4 regions of the Pelagibius sp. 7325 genome follow, and region 3 is predicted to be linked to each of the others. Evidence: predicted binding sites of a transcription regulator. Region 3 holds the regulator's gene; each other region holds the start of a gene.
What was found. The regulator PhoB, encoded in region 3, activates phosphate uptake and scavenging genes when phosphate is short. The targets are predictions, from matches to a motif close to TNTCATAAAACTGTCA.

Region 1 (3,803 bases), on a different contig from region 3:
GGTTGAACATGACTCGGTAGCGCTGCGCCAGGTCGTCCAGGCGGGCGGCGGCCACAAGGGGATCGAGCCCGGCCGCCTCGGCGATTTCCGCGGCGGTCGAGGGCAGCATCTGGCCGAGGGCGTCGAGAATGGCGCTCTGGGCGTCCGCGATGGAGGGCTTCTGGTCCATGGTACGGTTGATCCGGCTGCTCAGCCCGGGAAACCGGGCGTAGAATGCGATGACGGGAATTTCGACGCTGAACATCTAACGCTTCCTTAACAGAGCGACCCGTTTTGGACACTACCTCCCAAGAGGTAGGAACGCGGGGCATAAGCGGCTTCTGTCTGAAGCTACGCAGGCGGGCTGCGATGGGTTTCAGGCGGTGCGGGAAAAAATCGGCGGGAGAAAGTGACCGGCTCAGGCCTCGGCGGGGGCCTTCAGGGCCTCGAGGAAGCGGGCGACGGCGCTCTCGAGCGAGGCATCGTTCATCACCGTGACGACGCCGGGGCCGCTCGGCTGGTCGGCGGCGCGGGCGAGGCGGGCCTCGACGTCGGCGGCGTCCTCGCGGCCCCGGGCGGCAAGGCGCCTGGCCAGCACCGCCGGCGGGGCGGTGACCACCACCACGGTGGTGGCCGCATGCTTTGCGCGCGCCGCGGCAATCACCGCGCGCGAGACGTTGGCGATCACCGTGCGCCCTGCGGCGAGCTCATCGGCGATGGAGCCGGGCAGGGCATAGCGCAGGCCGTGCGCATCCCAGTCGAGGAAGAAGGCGCCGGCGGCACGCTGGCGCTCGAACTCGGCCTCGGAGAGGGTGGCGTGGTCCTCGCTGCCGGGATCGCTGGGGCGGGTGATGATGCGGCGGGGAAAGACGAAGCGCGGATGGCCGGCCAGCGCCGTCCGGGCGCCCTCGATCAGGCTGTCCTTGCCGGCGCCCGAGGGGCCGACCACCAGGATCAGACGGCCTGTCTTCGCCTGTTTCGCCGCTTCGCTCATCTCAGGCGTCCGGCTCAGCCTTGGCCGCTGCGCTGGGCGCGTTGCAGCACCGGGCGGAAATCCTCCAGGCTGGGCGTCACCATCTCCGGATCCTTGGCCAGCTCGTCCCAGCGGCGCAGGGCCACGGCCTCCTCGGCGTAGGGGCGGGCGAGGAAGGCCTCGGCCTGGGCGGCGGTGAAGGGGCCGCCCTGCACTGCGAGACTGCGCACCGACTCTTCCGAGAGGCGTCCGAAGTAGCCGTCCTCGGCCTGGCAGAGGTAGCGCTTGGCGGCGACGTGCTGGGCGATCGGCGCGGTCACCGCCGGGCCGAACCAGCGCGCGAGGTAGCCGGCCCCGACGGTCTCGTGCGCCGCGTCGATGCCGCGCAGCGTGGCGCCTTCATCCTTGGGGTTCACCAGATGGCCGATGTCGTGCAGCAGGGCCGCCGCCACCAGGTCGTCGCTGGCGCCGTTCTGCTGGGCGAAGGTGGCGCACTGCAGGGCGTGGGTCAGCTGAGTGACCTCCTCGCCGCCGTAGCGGTCCGAGCCCAGCTCGGCCAGCAGGCCCAGGATGTGGTCGATGGGATCGGCGATCTGTGCGCGCTCGGTGGCCGTGGTCATGAGAGAATCTGTCCTGCTGCTTGGCCGCTTGCCGACGCCGTCTGCGCCGCCCCCAGGCGGAAGCGCTCGGCGAGCCGGAACGGCTGGTCTCTTGTCGCCTGACTATAAAGGCAGATCTCGCCGACCGGAACGGCTTCGCTGAGCGCCGGGCGGAAGAGGGCGGCGAGCTGGGTCTGCAGGCGCTCGCGCCGCTCGATCTCGAAAGCAGGGGGGACCAGCGACCCGGTCAGCGTCATGTGGAAGCGGAACTCCTCCAGCACGTAGGGATAGCCCCATGCGCGCAGCAGCGCTTCCTGGCGCGCGCTGAGCCCCTTATCCAGGCGACGCTGGAGGTCGCGCTCGGCCAGCGGCGCGCGCAAGCCGTCGAGGTCCCGCACCGCCGCGTCGGCCAGGGCCTGCATTTCCGCTGAAGGGGCGGAGAGGGTGAGGGCGATGAACGGCCCGATGGCCGAGACCTTCAGGGCGGGCGCGAGGAAGGCGCGCCGGCCGGCGGCGAAGTCAGCGAGGGCGTCGCGCAGCTGGCCTGGCGAACGGCCGGGCGCCAAGTGAAAGGGCGCCTTCAGCGTCGCATGGAAGCCGTAGTGGCGCGGGCTCTCGGTCGCCGCGGCGATTTCCGCCGCCGTCCAGCCGTCGAGCGGCGGCGGTTCCAGCAGCGTCCCGGTCTCGCAGTCGCGGCCAAGCCACTGCTGGGCGAGGCGCCAGAGTCCGCCGGCGGCCGGCGGGGCGTAGTAGACGGCATAGCGCGCTTCGGGATGGTCGGTCACGGCCGGCTCGGGACTCTCGCTGTTCGAACGTTCCGCAGTCTTTTAGCCAGCGGCACGCCCGCCGTACAGACCGCAAGCGGCGACGGTTTTGTGACGCCACGGTGGCATGGCCGCGCCGCCACCGGAGTCGTCGCCGCTAAGGCGTTCCGGACACGCGCTTAACGAGGAAATTTAACCAAGAACAGCACCAGTATGTACTTTCGATGACACTGTCGTGACGCTGCCATTATATTAGCGGCAACTTTTCCACGCGTCCTTGTACTGCAACAACATGTTGCTATAAGCCGCAGAAAGATCGCTTCTTTTTGCGGTCTACTCGACATCTGCGGAGTCGATTCATGGACAGCCTGGCCTCTCATTCGCGCCCCGCGCGCTATCGCACGATCTTCATCTCCGACATCCATCTCGGGACGCGGGGCTGCAAGGCGGACTACCTGCTGGACTTCATCAAGCACACCGACTGCGAGACGCTGTACCTGGTCGGCGACATCGTCGACGGCTGGCGCCTGAAGCGCACCTGGTACTGGCCGCAGGCGCACAACGACGTGGTGCAGAAGCTGCTGCGCAAGGTGCGCAAGGGCATGCGCCTCGTCTACGTGCCCGGCAATCACGACGAGTTCCTGCGCGACTATCTCGGCAGCCACTTCGGCGGCGTCGAGGTGACCCGGCAGGCGATCCACGAGACCGCCGACGGCAAGCGCCTGCTGGTGATCCACGGCGACGAGTTCGACGGCGTGGTGAAGTATGCGCGCTGGCTGGCGCTGCTCGGCGACTGGGCCTACGTCACCATGCTGCACGTGAATACCTGGTTCAACTACCTGCGCCGCAAGCTGGGCTTCGGCTACTGGTCGCTGTCGGCCTACCTCAAGCACCGGGTGAAGAACGCCGTGCAGTTCATCAGCAACTTCGAGCAGGCGGTGGTCGACGAGGCCAAGCGCCACGGCGTCGACGGCGTCGTTTGCGGCCACATCCACCTGGCCGAGATGCGCCTGATCGACGGCATCCTCTACATCAACGACGGCGACTGGGTGGAGAGCTGCACCGCCCTGGTCGAGCACATGGACGGCCGGCTGGAGATCCTGCCCTGGGCGGAGCTGAGGGCCTTTCCCATGCTGCAACCCGTCTCGGCCGCCGCCTGAGAGGCCACCCAAGAGAATGAAAATCCTGCTGGCGAGCGACGCCTGGTACCCGCAGATCAACGGCGTGGTACGCACCCTCAACCGCGTGCGCGAAGAACTCGCGCCGCAAGGGCACGTCTTCGAGGTGATCTGCCCGGAGCAGTTCCGCACCTTTCCCTGTCCTTCGTATCCCGAGATCCCGCTGGCGATCCTGCCGGGCCTCGGCATGGCCAGGCGCATCGAGGCGGTCGGGGCCGATGCCATCCACATCGCCACCGAAGGGCCGATCGGCCTGGCCGTCAGGAACTACTGCGTGAAGCGCGGGCTGCCCTTCACCACCTCCTACCAC
Region 2 (3,803 bases), on a different contig from region 3:
TCGATGACTCCCGCCCGGATCAGCGCGTCGGGCGGCTGCATGTTCACCACCTCGGCCGAACCCGGATAGCCGACCGGCCCGCAGCCGCGCACAAACAGCAGGCAGGTATCGTCGATGTTCAGCGCCGGATCGTTGATGCGGTGATGATAGTCCTCCGGCCCCTCGAAGACGATGGCGCGGCCCTCGAAGACGTTCTCGTGACCGGGCTGCGAGAGGTAGCGCTGACGGAAGTCAGGCGTGATGACCGAGGTCTTCATGATCGCGGAATCGAAGAGGTTGCCGCTCAGCACCACGAAGCCGGCCTCCTCCATCAGCGGATTGTCATAGGCGCGAATGACGTCGCGGTCGCTCGCCACGGTCTCGCTGTGCAGCGCGCCCATGGTCTTGCCGGCGACGGTCATGGCGTCGGTGTTGATCTTGCCGGCGCGGATCAGTTCGCCCATCACCGCCGGCAGGCCGCCGGCACGGTGGTAGCCCTCGCCGAGGTACTTGCCCGCGGGCTGGCAATTGACCAGCAGCGGAATGTCGTGGCCGAAGGTCTGCCAGTCCTCGATCGAGAGCTCGACGTCCATGTGGCGCGCGATGGCGTTGATGTGGACCGGACAGTTGGTCGAGCCGCCGATGGCGGAGTTCACCACGATCGCGTTCTCGAAGGCGGCCCGCGTCATGATCTTGGACGGGGTGAGTTCCTCCCACACCATGTCGACGATGCGCCGGCCGGTCTCGTATGCCATCTGGCCGCGCTCGCGGTAGGGCGCCGGGATGGCGGCGGCGCCCGGCAGCATCATGCCCAGCGCCTCGGCCAGCGAGTTCATCGACGACGCCGTGCCCATGGTGTTGCAGTGACCGGGGCTGGGAGCGGAAGCCGCGACCATGCCGATGAATTCGTCGTAGTCGATCTCGCCGGCGGCGTGCAGGCGGCGTGCTTCCCACACCACGGTGCCGGAACCGACCAGCTTGCCGTTCCAATGGCCGTCCAGCATCGGGCCGCCGTTCATCGCGATGGCCGGCATGTCGACCGTCGCCGCCGCCATCAGGCAGGCCGGCGTGGTCTTGTCGCAGCCGGTGGTGAGGATGACGCCGTCGATGGGATAGCCGTGCAGGATCTCGACCAGGCCGAGATACGCAAGGTTGCGGTCCAGCGCGGCGGTCGGCCGGCGCCCGGTCTCCTGGATCGGGTGCACCGGAAACTCGAAAGCGATGCCGCCGGCGTCGCGGATGCCGTCACGCATGCGGCGGGCAAGATCCAGGTGGATGCGGTTGCAGGGCGACAGGTCGCTGCCGGTCTGGGCGATACCGATGATCGGCTTGCCGGAGGTCAGTTCCTCCTTGGTCAGGCCATAGTTGAGATAGCGCTCCAGATAGAGCGCCGTCATACCGGGATTCTCCCGGTCGTCGAACCAGCTTTGGCTGCGCAGGCGCCGGTCCATCTTGGCAATCTTCACGGGCATCATCCTCCTGGTTATCGCATCCCGCACGGCTCGCGTGCCGGACGGGCGACGGTTTTGCGGGGTCCGCGCTCCCCGCTCCGCCCCTTCTCTCTCGCACTCTCTAGTCTTCGGCCCCGGCGAGATCCCGGGGCCTGACGAACTCCGTCAGCGTCGCCGGCTGCTCCCCCAGAACCGGCCAGGCCGGCACCTGAAAGCGCGCCAGCGCGGCGGTCGGAAACTTCTCCGCCAGCGTCTGCGCCGCTGTTCCCGCCAGTCGCCCCGCCGGATCGCGGGCCAGCGCGAGAGCCAGATGGTGCAGGCCGGGATTGTGGCCGATCAGCAGGATGCGGCCGCAATCCGGGCTCTGGCGGCGGAGCACCGCGAGCAGTCGGCTCGGCGGCGCCAGATAGAGTGTCTTCAAATAACCGATTTCAGGCGCCGATGCTAGCGCTGTCAAGACCAAGTCCCCTGTCTCCCGCGCCCGCCGGGCCGATGAGCACAACACCAGGTCCGGCTGCAGGCCGTGTTCGCTAAGATAGCGGCCCATCAGCGGCGCCGCCTTGCGGCCGCGCGGCGCCAGCGGCCGGTCGAAGTCGTCCAGGCTGCGGTCTTTCCGATCCGGCTTGGTCCAATCCGACTTGGCATGCCGCAGCAGCAGCAGTTCCGGCATCTCTTTCCTCAATCTACGGTTTCATCCTCGCCGGCGTAGACAGCCCACAGGTCGTAATAAAACTGTCATACTTCGCCGCTTGCCGAGCAGGGAGCTGGGACGCAAATCTATCTGAACGAAAATGAATGTATCGGTGGGGCGCGATCTTAGGCTCTGCGACAGGTCAATTACAGGGGCCTGTCAGGCGGTAGGATAGGATTGCGCGACATGAGACTGGTGTCGCGGACGCCCCCACGGCGGCAGATCGGTGCCGGCACGGCCGAAACCGATTGGCGAGAGCGAGACGTTGCGCGCATGGTCAGCGAGACGAAACCCGGGTCGCCGGCTCCGGTCGAGACCGAATTGAAACTGCGGGGGGACCCCGAGGTATTGCTGCGCCTGTGGCAGGCCCCGCCCCTCGGCGGCCCGGACGGCACCAAGCCGAAGGTCAAAGACCTCGAGAACGTCTACTACGACACCGCCGATCTGCGCCTGCGCAAGCGCGGCCTCGCCTTTCGCATCCGCCGCGACGGCGCCCGCTTCATCCAGACCGTGAAGACCGGCGACAGCGCCGCCTCGGCGGTGCTGAGCCGCAGCGAATGGGAGGGCGAGGTTCCCTCGCTGGAGCCGCAGCCGGAGATCGTCGACGATCCGGCGATCCGGGCCGCTCTTGGCCTGCTGCTGCCCGGCGAACTGCGGCCCGTGTTCACCACCCGGGTGCACCGCGAGGTGGTGGAGTTGAACGGCACCGACTCCCTCGGCCGCATGAAGGTCATCGAGGCGGCCTTCGACCGCGGCGAGATCGAGGCGGCGGGTGCCCGCGAAACGCTCGCCGAGATCGAGCTGGAACTGGTCGAGGGGCCGGCCGGCGCCCTCTTCGATCTGGCGCTGGCGCTGCAGGACATCGCCCCGACACAGATCGAGACGCGCAGCAAGTCGGCGCGCGGCTATGCGCTCGCCACCGGACGGCGGCCGGCCGGGGTGCGCGCCGAGCCGCTGGACCTGACGGCGACGATGCGCGTCGACGAAGCGCTCGCCGCCGTGCTGGAAAACTGCCTCAGACACTGGAGCGCCAACGAGGCCGCCGCGCTCGACGGCAGCGACCCCGAAGGCGTCCACCAGATGCGTGTCGGCCTCAGGCGCTTCCGCTCCGCCCTGTCGGTGTTCGGCGAACTTCTGCCGGAAAGCCAGCTCGACTGGCTGAAGACCGAGGCCAAGTGGACGCTGAACGCGCTCGGCCCGGCCCGCGACTGGGACGTCTTCCAGTCGGACCTGCTGGCACCGCTGGAAGCGGACCGCCCGGAAGACCCCGACCTCGCCGCCCTGCGCACTGCCGCGCGCGAGCGCCAGTCCCGCGCCTACCAGGAGCTCCGCGAGGCCCTGTCGACGCCGCGCTACACCCGCTTCCTGCTGCGCCTCGGCGGCTGGCTGGAAGACCGCGCCTGGCACGGCGCCGGGTTGACCGCCGCTCAGGAAGCCGCACTCGGCCAGCCGTTCATCACCCTTGCCGACACCCTGCTGGCCAAGCGGCACCGCCAGGTGATGAAGCGCGGCAAAGGCTTCAAAAGCCTGCCGACCGCGGCGCGGCACGAACTGCGCATCGCGGTGAAGAAGCTGCGCTACACCACAGAATTCTTCCGCGGCCTCTATCCCGCCAAGCGCGAGAAGGCCTATCTCGCCGCTCTACGCGACCTGCAGGAAAGTCTCGGCCATCTGAACGACGT
Region 3 (3,803 bases):
TACAACAACGAGGTGGTCGCCTTCATCGGCCCCTCGGGCTGCGGCAAGTCGACCTTTTTGCGTTGCATCAATCGCATGAACGATGTCATCGAGGGCTGCCGCGTCGTCGGCGAGATCATGCTGGACAAGCAGGACATCTACGCACGCGACATCGACGTCGTGCAGTTGCGTGCCCGCGTCGGCATGGTCTTCCAGAAGCCAAATCCCTTTCCCAAATCGATCTACGACAACATCGCCTATGGCCCGCGAATTCACGGTCTTGGCGGAGGCAAGGACGTCCTTGACGAGATCGTCGAGAGTTCGCTGAAGCGCGCCGGTTTGTGGAAAGAAGTGAAGGACCGCCTCAAGGAACCGGGAACGGGACTTTCCGGCGGCCAGCAGCAGCGCCTCTGCATCGCCCGTGCCATCGCCGTCAATCCCGAAGTGATCCTGATGGATGAGCCCTGTTCCGCCCTCGATCCCATCGCGACCGCCAGGATCGAAGAGCTGATCGACGAGCTGCGGCAGAACTTCACCATCGTCATCGTCACCCACTCGATGCAGCAGGCCGCCCGCGTATCTCAGCGGACGGCCTTCTTCCACCTCGGTCATCTGGTCGAGTGGGGCGAGACGGAGCAGATCTTCACCACCCCGACCGACGAGCGCACCCAGGGATACATCACCGGCCGCTTCGGCTGAGTACGGAACCCGCGCGGCAAGACAGGTACCAGGAACGCCCTAAGGACGAACAGGCATGAACAGCGAACATATCGTCAAATCCTTCGACGAGGAACTGCAACGGCTGAACGCCGTGGTTCTGCGCATGGGCGGTGTCGCCGAAGCGCAACTGGCAGGAGCCATCGAGGCGCTGGTGCGCCGCGATACCGATCTGGCCCAAAAGATCGTCGCCGGCGACGAGGCCATCGACCAGATGGATCTGGAGCTGGATGAAAACGCGGTCCGCACCCTGGCGCTGCGCCAGCCCATGGCCAACGACCTGCGCGAAGTCATCTCCGCACTGAAGATCTCCAGCGATCTGGAGCGCATCGGCGACTATGCCAAGAACGTCGCCAAGCGCACCATCGCCCTGAACCAGCTGACACCGCACGAAGCCGCGCGCTCCATCCCGCGCATGGCCAAGCTGGTGCAGGCAATCATCAAGGACGTGCTGGACGCTTATGCCAATCACGACCCGAACCGCGCCATAGACGTGTGGCACCGCGACGAGGAAGTCGACGAGATGTACACGGCGCTGTTCCGCGAACTCCTGACCTACATGATGGAGGACCCGCGACACATTACGCCTTGCACGCACCTGCTGTTCATCGCCAAGAACATCGAGCGCATCGGCGACCATGCGACCAACATTGCAGAGACGACGCACTACCTTTCGACCGGCAAGCGCATCCATGGCGGCCGGCCCAAGGGCGATCTGTCGAGCTTCCAGGTGCTCAACCCGGAAGTTAACGGCAAGAAATAGGGGCTAAGTTAGAGTGGTAAGGCATAGGGAGAGGAAAGGGGCGTGAAACCTCTAGTTCTGATCGTCGAGGACCAGGAAGCCCTGGTCACGATGTTGCGCTACAATCTGGAAGGCGCCGGCTTTCGCGCCAACACCGCCGGCGACGGCGAGGAAGCCCTGGTGGCGGCGGCGGAGGAAGTGCCGGACCTCATTCTGCTCGACTGGATGCTGCCGCTGATGTCGGGTATCGAGGTCTGCCGCCAGCTGCGCAGCAAGGCCGAGACCAAACGCGTGCCGATCATCATGCTGACCGCACGCGGCGAGGAGACCGACAAGCTGCGCGGGCTGGACAGCGGCTGCGACGATTACATTACGAAGCCGTTCTCGCCTGCCGAGCTCATCGCACGCATCAATGCGGTGTTGCGCCGGAGCAAGCCGGAGCTCAGCAGCGAGATGCTGACTTTCGAAGACCTGGCGATGGACCTGGCGGCCCACCGCGTGCGCCGTAGCGGCCAGGATATCCACCTGGGGCCGACGGAATTTCGCCTGCTGCGCCACCTGATGCAGCATCCGGGGCGCGTATTCACCCGCGAGCAGTTGCTGGATTCCGTGTGGGGCCGCGACGTCTACGTAGAGCCGCGCACCGTCGACGTGCATATCCGCCGCCTGCGCAAGGCGCTGAACCAGGGTGGCGAGGATGACCTGATCCGCACCGTGCGCTCGGCGGGCTACTCGCTGGACCGCCCGGCGGCCTGACGCAGCACCATTAAGCGCCGCTGCCGTCGGCTGCGCGCAGCGGCCGGCGGACATGGACGATGCCGTCCTCGACGCCGGCACGCTCGAATCCCAGCTCGTCGCAGAGGGTCAGCATGCGCCGATTGTCGGCCAGTACGTCGCCCCAAATCTCGCCAACGCCGCGCCGCACGGCATAGTCCATGATGCGCTCCATGAGGGCGCGGCCGAGGCCACGGCCCTTGTCCTCCGAACGGATGGTGATGGCGAATTCGGCGCGCTGGTTATCCGGATCGGCAACCAGGCGCACGATGCCAAGGCCGCGGCGGTCCGTCCCCTCGGCAGGAAAGGCGGCCAGGGCCATTTCGCGGTTGTAGTCCAGCTGGGTAAGGCGCGCCGCCATGGTCGGGCTCATCTCGCGCATGTGGGAAAAGAACCGCATGCGCACGTCTTCCGGATCAAGACGCTTGAACCCTGAGCGCAGCCCCGGCGCGTCGTCGGGCCGGAGCGGGCGCACGAAGATTTTCTGGCCGTCGGGCAGCGTGAAGGTCTGCTCCAGCGACTTGGGATAGGGCCGGATCGCCAGGCGTTCGCTGCCGCTGGACTTGCCGGCCTGCACGGCGTCGAGCCGGATGCGTGCATCCAGCGCGATGACCCCCGCGCTGTCCGCCAGCAGGGGATTGATGTCGACCTCGCTCACCTCGGCAATGTCGATGACCAGTTGCGAGAGGCGGATGAGCGCATTGGCGATTTCGTTGAGCGCCGCAGGCGGCCGGTCGCGGTAACCCTGCAGCAACTTGTAGACCCGCGTCTGCTGCATCATCGCTTCGGCCAGCACCGGATCGAGCGGCGGCAGGGCGAGCGCCTTATCGTTGATGACCTCAACCGCCGTGCCGCCCTGGCCGAACAGCATCACCGGGCCGAATTGCGGATCGCTGACGACGCCGATAATCAGCTCTTCCGCCTGCGGACGGCGGCACATGGCCTGCACGGTGAAGCCCTGTAGGCGCGCATCGGGTGCCGCCTCGCTGACGCGCTTCAGCATCGCTTCGGCCGCGCGGACGACCGCCTCGGCGCCTTCCAGGTCCAGCATGACGCCGCCGATGTCGCTCTTGTGAGTGATGTCGCGCGACAGGATCTTGAGGGCCACCGGCCCACCGATGCGTGCCGCCGCCGCACCCGCCTCACTGGGGTCTGCCACCACCTCGGCCAAGAGGGTGGGGATACCGTAGGCGGCAAGCGCCTGCTTGGCCTCCGCCTCGTTGAGCCACTCACGGTCTTCCGCCAGGGCACCGGCGATGATCTTGCGCACCGCCGCCGTATCGGGCGCTGCCGTTTCCGGCACGGAGGGCGGCACCCGCATCAGCAGCGACTGGTTATGGCGGTAGCGGGCAAGGTGCATGAAGGCGCGCACCGCCTGCTCCGGCGTCGGATACTGCGGCAGGCCGGCGCGATCGATCAGCCGGCGCGCACCGGCAACCGCATAGTCGCCGACCCAGGCGGCGAAGACCGGGCGATGGCGGCTCTTCTTTTCATTCTCCTGGAAGGCGCCGATCACTGCCTGCGCCGCCTCCGCGGGATCGGCGACGGCGACGGGGCAGTGCATGGCGAGCACGGCATCCGTGTTGGGATC
Region 4 (3,803 bases), on a different contig from region 3:
GTCATGAAGTAGGTGTGCGCGCTGAACGACTTTGCCGTGGAGCGCACGCGCCGGAAGGTCCCCTCGGGCTCGAGAATCCAGCTCTGCGCTTCATCGTTGAGATTGGCGATCATGATCTGGTCGAGGACCTGCTGGTGAACCGTTGCGTTCTCGATGGGAACCAGGGTCTCGATGCGGCGGTCCAGATTGCGGGGCATCCAGTCCGCCGAGGAAATGAAGACCTTGGCGTCCCGGGACGGTAGCGGCTTGCCGTTGCCGAAGCAAACGATTCGGCTGTGCTCCAGGAAGCGCCCGACGATGCTCTTTACCCGGATGTTGTCGGACAGGCCCGGCACCCCCGGCCGCAAGCAGCAGATGCCGCGGATCACCAGGTCTATGGCAACGCCGGCCTGCGAGGCCCGGTAGAGGGCGTCGATGATTTCAGGGTCGACCACGGAGTTCAGCTTGGCCCAGATGCTGGCCGGCTGGCCGGCCTTTGCGTGAGCGATCTCGCCCTCGATGAGCGTGAGCAGCTTCTGGCGCAGGGTGAGCGGGGCGAAGGCGATCTTTTCCATCGCCTTGGGCGTCGCGTAGCCGGTCATGTAGTTGAACAACCGCGTGGCGTCGCGCGCCAGTACCGGGTCGCAGGAGAAGAAGGAAACGTCGGTATAGATCCGCGCCGTGACCGGATGGTAGTTGCCGGTACCGAAGTGGACGTAGGTGCGGATCGCCTCGCCCTCGCGGCGGGCCACCAGCGAAATCTTGGCGTGGGTCTTCAGCTCCAGGAAGCCGTAGATCACCTGCACGCCGGCGCGCTCCAGATTGCGCGCCCAGCGGATGTTGCGTTCCTCGTCGAAGCGCGCCTTCAACTCAACCAGCGCGGTCACCGACTTGCCGGCCTCCGCCGCTTCGCCCAGCGCCTTCACGATCGGCGAGTCCTCGGAGGTGCGGTAAAGCGTCTGCTTGATGGCGACGACGGCGGGGTCGTTCGCCGCCTGGCGCAGGAACTGCACGACCACGTCGAAGCTCTCGTAGGGATGGTGGACGACGAAGTCCTTGGCGCGGATCGCCGCAAAGCTGTCGCCCCCCAGATCGCGGATGCGTTCCGGAAAGCGCGGATTGTAAGGCGCAAACACCAGATCCGGGCGATCGTCGACGATCAGTTCGTTGGTATCCGAAAGTCCCAGCATGCCGTCCAGCGAGAACACGTTCTCCGCGTCGACCTGCAGCTCGCGCACCACGAACTCAAGCAGCGCTGACGGCATGTCGGCATCGACCGTCAGGCGGATCACCGACCCGCGCCGCCGGCGCTTCAAGGCGCTCTCGAACACGCGCACCAGGTCTTCGGCCTCTTCCTCCACTTCCAGGTCGCTGTCGCGCAGCACACGGAAAAAGCCGCTCGCCTGCACCTCGAAGCCGGGGAACATCTCGTCGAAATAGAGCCGCAGCATCTCCTCAAGTCGGATGAAGCGCGCCGCATCGCCCGGCAGCTTGATGAAGCGCTGCACCATGGCCGGGATCGGGATCAGGGCGTTGATCTGCCCCTTGTCGTCGCCGCGCAGCAGCTCGACGACGATCGACAAGCCGCGGTTGGGAATGAAGGGAAAAGGGTGCGCCGGGTCGATGGCGATGGGCGTCAGCACGGGATAGAGCTGCGCCGTGAAGTACTCGTCGAGGAACCTGCGCTCGCGCGTCGTCAGTTCATGGGCGCTGACCACCGCCAGGCCGGCCCCGCGCAGCTCGCCGATCAGGTCCAGCCACTTTTCCTGCTGCCAGCGCATCAGCTTGGCGACCCGCTCGTTGATCGCCGTGAGCTGCTGGGCGGGGGTCAAGCCTTCCGGCGAGGGCGTCTTCACCCCGGCGCGCACCTGCCCGCGCAGGCCGGCGACGCGGACCATGAAGAACTCATCCAGGTTGCTGGCGGAGATGGACAGGAAGCGCAGCCGTTCCAGCAGCGGATGGTTGACGTTGTAAGCCTCCTCCAGGACCCGCTCGTTGAAGCCGAGCCAGGAGATCTCCCGGTTGATGAAGCGCTCTGGCGAATTCAAGTCGATCGCGGCGACTTGGGCGCCGACCGGCAGGTCGGATTCCTGCCCCAGCGGCTCTACTTCCAGCGCGACGATCTCACTCTCTTCCAACGCGAACTCTCCCGGGCACGGCGAATCGAACAGGACGGGGGCTGCCCCACTCCCATTCATAACACGGTCATCTATACCAAATTATTGCAGAATATGGACCCGCGCGGGCCGAGCGGCAAGATCGGCGCCCCGCCCGGGGCTCCCTAAGCCCAAAAGCATAGAAAAGTTGATATACGTCAAAGCCGCCCTCCGGGCGCTCGGCTAAACGGAGAGCGGCCCGTGGGTGATCCCTACCCAGCCCCATGAGCCGGGGCCCCCTGCCCGGTCCTCGTGGCCGGCGGGGGGCCCTTATTGCGTCACGGGGCCTTGCCGACCTGCCCGAACGACCCCCTCGGACGGCCAGCGTTCTAGGAGACGATCTGCCAGCTGCCATCCGGCTGCCGGCAGGCCACGCCGTAGCCTTGCTCCATGCGGTTGCCGACCGTGATGTCGTGCTGGAACTCCCGGCAATAGCGCCCGCCATCGTCGATGCCGTCGCGGGTCGCGGTGACGCTGCCGGAGGCACCGCTGTCGTTCCAACGGATCGTCTCGCCCAGTGGCGCCGAGACCGCACGGTTCTGCGCCCAGCCGTAGTTGTCCCGCTGGCTGTCGTTCAGCAGATCGACGATCTGCAGGGCGAGAATCGCATAGAGCAGGTCGTTGTCGCCGCGGCGCTTGTGAACATAGACCTTCTTGTGATGGTGGTGGCGCGGCAGCGGCCGGTAGTGATAGTAGCGCACTACGGGATAGGCGTAGACCGGCCCCGCGGCCCGGTGTCCATGGTATCCGTGCTGCCACGCGACAGCCGGCCGGCCATAGCCGCCGCGCTTCTCCTCATGCCTGTCACGGTGCCTGTGATGCTTGCCGTGCCCGTTCCCCTGGCTCTGGCCGTGGCCATAGCGGTACTCGTCGGCAACAGCAGGATTTGCAGCGGGGACCGCAGTCGCGATCAGCGCGGCGCAAAGCGCCGATATAAGACGCACCGACATCTCTCTGTTCCTTCCATAGCGGCTTGCTTCGCCGGGTTATGGCCCAATCTATGGTTGGTTCTACGCAAAGGGGCGCCGAAGACATCCCCGGCGCCCCAAAATTGCCTCATTGCGCAATCGGCTGGCTAGAGCGTGCCCGGAAAGGCACCGCCGTCGAGCAGCAGGTTCTGCCCGGTGATGAAACCGGCGTGTACCCCGCAGAGAAAGGCGCAGGCTTCGCCGAACTCGACCGGATCGCCGAAGCGTCCCGCGGGATTGCCGGCGGCGCGCTCCTTGGTCACCTCCTCCAGGCTGCGGCCCGACTTGTCGGCAGCGGCCTGCAGGGTCTGGCGCAGCCGGTCGGTGTCGAATGGCCCCGGCAGCAGGTTGTTGATGGTCACGTTGTTGATGACCGTCTTGCGCGCCAGACCGGCGACGAAACCGGTCAGCCCCGCGCGCGCGCCGTTGGAAAGACCGAGGATATCGATCGGCGCCTTCACCGCACCGGAAGTGATGTTCACGATGCGCCCGAAGCGCCGGGACATCATGCCGTCGACCGTCGCCTTCATCAGTTCGATCGGCGTCAGCATGTTGGCGTCCAGCGCCTTGATCCAGGCATCGCGATCCCAGTTGCGGAAGTCGCCCGGCGGCGGCCCGCCGGCGTTGTTCACTAGGATGTCCGGGTGCGGACAGGCTTCCAGGGCCAGCGCGCGGCCTTCCGGCCTGGTGATGTCGGTGG

Region 1: WDC82_RS22385 (DUF1045 domain-containing protein) is a predicted target of PhoB. The motif match lies at 2,417-2,432, and genes of this name have one in related genera.
Region 2: WDC82_RS10230 (CYTH and CHAD domain-containing protein) is a predicted target of PhoB. The motif match lies at 2,153-2,168, and genes of this name have one in related genera.
Region 4: WDC82_RS14095 (RNA degradosome polyphosphate kinase) is a predicted target of PhoB. The motif match lies at 2,172-2,187, and genes of this name have one in related genera.

What each region holds. Positions count from the first base shown of each region.
Region 1 covers NZ_JBBKAH010000012.1:173,774-177,576, forward strand. The annotation lists gene WDC82_RS22370 (hypothetical protein) at 1-244, opposite strand, end outside; gene phnN (phosphonate metabolism protein/1,5-bisphosphokinase (PRPP-forming) PhnN) at 398-973, opposite strand; gene WDC82_RS22380 (phosphonate degradation HD-domain oxygenase) at 988-1,572, opposite strand; gene WDC82_RS22385 (DUF1045 domain-containing protein) at 1,569-2,336, opposite strand; gene WDC82_RS22390 (UDP-2,3-diacylglucosamine diphosphatase) at 2,675-3,475, shown strand; gene WDC82_RS22395 (glycosyltransferase family 1 protein) at 3,492-3,803, shown strand, end outside.
Region 2 covers NZ_JBBKAH010000003.1:233,904-237,706, forward strand. The annotation lists gene WDC82_RS10220 (IlvD/Edd family dehydratase) at 1-1,451, opposite strand, end outside; gene WDC82_RS10225 (histidine phosphatase family protein) at 1,552-2,100, opposite strand; gene WDC82_RS10230 (CYTH and CHAD domain-containing protein) at 2,395-3,803, shown strand, end outside.
Region 3 covers NZ_JBBKAH010000002.1:946,775-950,577, reverse strand. The annotation lists gene pstB (phosphate ABC transporter ATP-binding protein PstB) at 1-678, shown strand, start outside; gene phoU (phosphate signaling complex protein PhoU) at 734-1,459, shown strand; gene phoB (phosphate regulon transcriptional regulator PhoB) at 1,502-2,194, shown strand; gene WDC82_RS06470 (bifunctional acetate--CoA ligase family protein/GNAT family N-acetyltransferase) at 2,205-3,803, opposite strand, start outside.
Region 4 covers NZ_JBBKAH010000004.1:233,480-237,282, reverse strand. The annotation lists gene WDC82_RS14095 (RNA degradosome polyphosphate kinase) at 1-2,093, opposite strand, end outside; gene WDC82_RS14090 (hypothetical protein) at 2,465-3,085, opposite strand; gene WDC82_RS14085 (SDR family oxidoreductase) at 3,211-3,803, opposite strand, start outside.